Regions from separate parts of the Mesorhizobium subarcticum genome, predicted to be linked through region 1. Evidence: predicted binding sites of a transcription regulator. Region 1 holds the regulator's gene; the other holds the start of a gene.
What was found. The regulator PhoB, encoded in region 1, activates phosphate uptake and scavenging genes when phosphate is short. The targets are predictions, from matches to a motif close to TGTCATNNANCTGTCAT.

Region 1 (3,209 bases):
TCAAGGACAAGCTCAACGCCAGCGGTCTCAGCCTGTCGGGCGGCCAGCAGCAGCGGCTTTGCATTGCCCGCACCGTGGCGGTGAAGCCGGAAGTCATCCTGCTCGACGAGCCGGCCTCGGCGCTCGATCCGCTGTCGACCGCCAAGATCGAAGAGCTGATCGACGAGTTGCAAGCCGACTACACGATCGTCATCGTCACCCACAACATGCAGCAGGCGGCGCGCGTCTCGAAGCAGACGGCGTTCATGTATCTGGGCGAGCTGGTCGAGTTCGACAAAACGGAAAAGATCTTCACGTCGCCCCGCGAGAAGCGCACGCAGGACTACATCACCGGCCGCTTCGGCTGATCGCACGCATACGAGGACCAGGATCATGGCCGAACATACGGTTGCAGCCTTCGACGAGGAGCTCGGACAGATCAGCAAGCTGATCAGCGACATGGGCGATCTCGCCGGCTCGATGGTCGGCGGCGCCACCAAGGCGCTGCTGAACTCCGACAACGCTCTCGCCCAGCGCGTCGTCTCCGATGATGCCATCATGGATGCCCGCCAGCGCGAACTCGACGACCGCGCCATCACGCTGATCGCCAAGCGCCAGCCGATGGCCGACGATCTGCGCCATGTCGTCGGTTCGATCCGCATGGCCGGCGACCTCGAACGCATCGGCGACCTTGCCAAGAACATCGCCAAGCGCGTCGGCACCGTCGGTCTCAGCGCCACGCCGCGCGACCTGTCGCACTCCATCGATGCCATGGCACAGCTGGTGCTGATCCAGGTGCATGGCGTGGTCGAGGAGTATGCGGCGGGTGACGCTTCGGCTCTCGCCAAGCTCAGGAATGACGACGAGCGCATCGACGTCAAATACACCTCGGTGTTCCGCGAACTGTTGACCTACATGATGGAAGATCCGCGCAACATCACCGCCTGTACGCATCTTTTGTTCTGCGCCAAGAATCTTGAGCGCATCGGCGACCACGTGACCAACATCGCCGAAAATGCGTATTATGTGCTGACCGGCACGCAGCTGCCCGCCAATCGCCCGAAGCAGGACGAGACCGCAATGTCGGCGCCGGCGGCATAACAGGGTGACAAGCCGATGATCGCGCCACGCATCATGGTGGTGGAAGACGAGGAGCCGCTAGGCGTGCTCCTCCGCTACAACCTGGAATCGGAAGGTTACCAGGTCGAAGTGGTGACGCGCGGCGACGAAGCCGAAATCCGGCTGCAGGAAAACGTCCCTGACCTTCTGGTGCTCGACTGGATGGTGCCGGCGGTGTCGGGCATCGAGCTTTGTCGTCGGCTAAGAATGCGGCCCGAGACCGAGCGGCTGCCGATCATCATGCTGACAGCGCGCGGCGAGGAAAGCGACCGCGTACGCGGCCTCTCGACCGGTGCCGACGATTATCTGGTCAAGCCGTTCTCGACGCCGGAATTCATGGCCCGCATCAAGGCGCTGCTGCGCCGCGCCAAGCCGGAAGTGCTGTCCAGCGTGCTCAAGGTCGGCGACATCGTGCTCGATCGTGAATCACACCGGGTCTATCGCAAGAAGAGCGAGATCCGGCTCGGGCCGACCGAATTCCGCCTGCTCGAATTCATGATGCGCCATCCCGGCCGCGTGTTCTCGCGCAGCCAGTTGCTCGACAATGTCTGGGGCGAAACGATCTACATCGACGAGCGCACGGTGGACGTGCATGTCGGCCGCCTGCGCAAGGCGGTCAACAATGGCCGCATGCCGGATGTGATCCGCACCATTCGCGGGGCGGGCTACGCGATCAGGGAAGATTAGGGATATGCTGATATTCAGGTGATGCCGGCCTGCGAATGACAGTTTCCTGCGCTTCCGGTACTCACGGACCCAAATGTCCGCTCCGTTCCGGTTCTCGGAACCCACCATTCTCGACTCGGCCTGACTTGAATCTCAACATATCCCTACGCGTTATTCAGGCAACGTTCTTGCCGACAACGCCTGACTTACCCTGCGCGCCCGGCGCGAAAATCTCCTGGTCTACGAAGGTCAGTGCACGCATGGCGCAGCCTTCGCGGATAAGGGGCAGTTCGTTCGGCTCGGTGTCGAAGGAAATCGATTTCGAATGCTGGCCACCGGCGGTCTGGGCGATGGCCTCCCGCAGCGCCGGTTCGATCAGGTCGAAGGCGGCGGCGCTGACACCGACCATGGCAACGGGGGCGGGGTCGATCAGGGCGAACAGGCTGCCGAGGCCGTAGCCCAGCGCCTCGCCCGCCTTGCGGTAGGCTTCGCGTTCCGGCCCGTCCCGCTCCCGCGCCGTGGCGGCAAGGGCCCGCATCTGCGCGTCGCTGACATCGGCGACCGGCTCGGTGTCCTCGCCGAGCTGTTTTGCGTTGCGCCAGATGGCGTAGTTGCCGGCATAGGCCTCGACGCAGCCGCGGCGTCCGCAGCGGCAGAGTGCGCCGTTCGGCCGATGGATCATGTGGCCGAACTCGCCGCCCGAGGAATGGGTGCCGGTGAACAGCTCGCCCTTCAGCACCAGGCCCATGCCGATGCCGTGCGAAAGCAGGATAGCGATGAAGTCGTCGCGATAACGTTCGGGATCGCGCCAGCGCAGCGCCACCGCCATCATGTTGCAGTCGTTTTCCATGGTGGCGGGGATGCCGAATTCGGCTTCGAGTATGTCGGCGAAGGCGATGTCGGTCTGCGGCGTGATCGGCGACCAGAGCATTGCCCGGGCCTTGGTGTCGGTGATGCCCTGGATCGCCAGCGCGATGCGAGCGACGCTGCGGACATCGATGTCGGGATCCGCGAGGCGTCGCCGCACGATGGCCACGCATTCGCCGATCAGCGCCTCGCGCGACATAGTCAGCGTGTCCAACCGGCGCTGCTCCTCCGATACCACCTGGCCGGCATAGTCGATGACGGCGACGGAGAGGAAATTCAGCGACAGCACCACGGTCATGACGGCCGCGGCCTCGGGGTTGAGGCCGAGGCCGACCTGCGGCCTGCCGCGTTTGAGCGCGCCGGCCTCGCTCGGTTTGCCTTCGGCCAGGATGCCTTCGCCGATCAAATCGGAGGAAATCGCCGATATGGTCGAGTGGCTGAGGCCGGTGGTCGCCGCGATCTCGGTGCGCGAGGGCCGACCGGCCCGGCGCACGGCCGCAATCACCATGGCGCGGTTGCGCCGGCGCAGATCGTCGTGGCGGATTCCGACCGACATGCTTTCCCACATCCTCCCGGTC
Region 2 (3,209 bases), 2.9 Mb from region 1:
GAGATAGGCGACAGCGGACGCGACTTCAACACTCGTTCCCATGCGGCGTGTCGGGATCGCCGCCATGATCGCCTCTTTCTGCTTGTCGTTGAGCTTGTCGGTCATCGCCAATTCGATGAAGCCCGGAGCGACACAGTTGACGGTGATGTTGCGGGTGGCGATCTCCTGCGCCAGCGATTTGGAGAAGCCGATCATGCCGGCCTTGGTGGCGCAGTAATTGGTCTGGCCGGGATTGCCGGTGACGCCGACCACCGAAGTGATGTTGATGATGCGGCCATGGCGTCGGCGCATCATCGGGTGGGTGAGTTCGCGGGTCAGGCGGAACACGGCGGTCAGGTTGACCTCCATCACGCTATCCCAGTCGGCGTCCGACATGCGCACGAACAGCCCGTCCTTGGTGATGCCGGCATTGTTGACCAGGATGTCGACGCCTTCGAGATCGGCCTCCGCCTTCTGGCCAAGCGCCTTGACCTCGTCGCGGTTCGACAGATTGGCCGGAAACAGTTTTACCCGGTCGCCGAGTTCGCTTGCCAGGGCCTCCAGTTTCTCGACGCGGGTGCCGTGCAGGCCGACAATGGCGCCTTGCGCATGCAGCACGCGTGCGATCGCCTCGCCGATGCCTCCCGATGCGCCGGTGACGAGCGCCTTGCGGCCGGTCAGTTCGAACATTTTCGTCTCCTGATCTGAGAGAACACCCTTCCCACGGGAGGGGTCAAATCGCCAGTGGATTATGCAAGTGCAGCCAGCGCGGCCTCGACATCGGCCGGCGTGCCTACGGCTGATGTGGCGATGTCGCGGTTGATCCGCCGTGCCAGGCCCGACAGCACCTTGCCGGCGCCGATCTCATAAAGTGTGGTGACGCCGTTGGCGCCAAACCATTCCACCGTTTCGCGCCAGCGCACGCGGCCGGTGATCTGCTCGACCAGGCGCCGCGCGATTTCGTCGGGATCGCTGGTCGGGGTCACGGTGACGTTGGACAGCACGGGCACCGCCGGCGCATGCTTCGTCACGCCAGCCAGCGCGTCGCGCATGACGTCGGCAGCCGGCGCCATCAGCGCCGAATGGAAAGGCGCCGAGACCTGCAGCATCAACGCCCGCTTGGCGCCCTTTTCGGTGCACAACTTTGCAGCGAGCTCGACCGCGGCCTTGGCGCCGGAGATGACCAGCTGGCCGCCGCCATTGTCGTTGGCGATCTGGCAGACCTTGCCGGACCCTTGCGCGGCCTCGGTGCAAGCGGCCTCGACATCGGTCTGCTCCAGTCCAATGATCGCCGCCATGGCGCCCTCGCCGGCCGGCACGGCCGCCTGCATGGCATTGCCGCGAATGCGCAACAGACGGGCGGCATCGGCAACGGAAACAAAGCCCACGGCGGCAAGCGCTGAATATTCGCCCAGCGAGTGGCCGGCGACATAGGCGACCTTGTCCTTCAGCGAGAAACCGCGCGCTTCCAGCGCCTTGATCGCCGCCAGCGATACCGCCATCAGCGCCGGCTGCGCGTTGGCAGTCAGCGTCAAGGTCTCTTCGGGACCTTCCCAGATCAACTTCGACAGGTTCTCGCCGAGCGCGTCGTCGACCTCCTGGAAGATCCTGCGCGCCTCGGGAAAGGCGTCGGCGAGATCCTTGCCCATGCCGACAGCCTGGCTGCCCTGTCCCGGAAAGGTGAATGCAATGGCCATGCGAGGGCTCTCCAAGACTGGTTTTGCTTGCCTGATAGTACGAGTTTTCCCTGCCTGTGGCGCAAGGCAGGCTGCCAAGTCAAGCCCGGTTCAACCTGGCGCCGGGTCAAGTCCCCGCGCCGAGTGCCTGTTCCAAAAGGGCTTTTTGGCGATCACTCCTGATGAAAACCGCTCACGAATCGTTTGCTGGCTCTTCTTATTTTCTCTAGAGGCGCTAGCTTTGCGTGACAATTATATGACAATCGAGTGACGTGCCTGTCGCTGGGTGGGGAAGTTTAAGGTGGCCAAGAGTTCGAAACGCGCTGGCAAGGCCGCGCCACAGTTCCTGGAAGACGATCCGTCCACCGGCTATCTGCCGGGCCGGAGGTGGCCGGTCGTCCGTTACGGGCTGATCAGCCTGGCGATCGCGGCCATTCTTGTGTTTGCCATCGAATTGATCGTGCGCGGCGACTTTGCCGGCACCGTCTCCTTCTTCCTGCAGCCGCTCAAGCCTGGCTGGACCACGATCGTCGTGTTCGCGCTGATCCTGATCGGTCTCGACGCCGTGCTCGGGCGCAGTCACCAGAGCCTGATGATCGTCGCGCCCTTGACGCTCTCACTGGCTTTTGTCGGCCACCAGAAATCGCATTATCTGGGCGATCCGCTCTATCCGACTGACTTTCTCTATGCCCGCCAGATCTTCGCGCTGCTGCCGCTCCTGGTGCGCGACCGGCCGATGACCGCGCTCGCCATGGTCGTCGGCATCGTCGCCGGCCTGTCGCTACTCGTCTATGGCTGGCGGCTGTGGCGCCGCAAGGTTCCCGCACTCAGCCGCAAGGGCCGCCTTGCCCGGCTGACGCTGGCCGTGCCGCTGCTCGCGTTCTTCGTCTCGATCATGGACTACGCGACCTTCTCCTGGACCCGGGACCGGCTGCAGATCATCCCGATCATGTGGGACCAGAAGGAGAACTACGCCTCCAACGGCTTTGCACTCGCCTTTGCGCTCAATGTGCCGATGGCGCATGTCTCGGCGCCGCCGGGCTATTCGGACAAGGCGATTGCCGCGATCGACCGGCCGCAGATTGCCGCTTCGGTGCCTGATGAAAAGCCCGACATTATTGTCGTCATGAGCGAATCCTTCTGGGACCCAACCAAGCTCCCCGGCGTCACCATCACGCCGGATCCCATTCCCACCGTGCGGGCACTGCGTTCCGGTTCGATGTTCTCGCCTGAGTTCGGCGGCATGACCGCGAATATCGAGTTCGAGGCGCTGACCGGCTTTTCCAACGCCTTCCTGCCCGCCGGCAGCATCCCCTATCAGCAATATGTGCGCACGCCGACACCTTCGATGGCGACCTTCCTGAAGAGTGAAGGCTACCGGGCTCGTGCCATCCATCCAGGCACCAACTGGTTCTGGAACCGTGGCGCGGTCTACGCCGATTTCGGTTTCAACGATTTCAAGTCGGAAGAGACGTTGCCGCCCATGGAGAAGCGCGGACCGCTGGCATCGGATGCGTCGATGACCGACGAGATCATCCGCGAGGCGGACGCCAG

Region 2: ACZYHG_RS28025 (LTA synthase family protein) is a predicted target of PhoB. The motif match lies at 1,901-1,917, and genes of this name have one in related genera.

The regions. Positions count from the first base shown of each region.
Region 1 covers NZ_CM144237.1:2,091,443-2,094,651, forward strand. Annotated here, with positions in the region: gene pstB (phosphate ABC transporter ATP-binding protein PstB) at 1-347, shown strand, start outside; gene phoU (phosphate signaling complex protein PhoU) at 373-1,080, shown strand; gene phoB (phosphate regulon transcriptional regulator PhoB) at 1,096-1,785, shown strand; gene ACZYHG_RS10225 (ROK family protein) at 1,940-3,187, opposite strand.
Region 2 covers NZ_CM144237.1:5,698,513-5,701,721, forward strand. Annotated here, with positions in the region: gene fabG (3-oxoacyl-[acyl-carrier-protein] reductase) at 1-669, opposite strand, end outside; gene fabD (ACP S-malonyltransferase) at 729-1,676, opposite strand; gene ACZYHG_RS28025 (LTA synthase family protein) at 1,957-3,209, shown strand, end outside.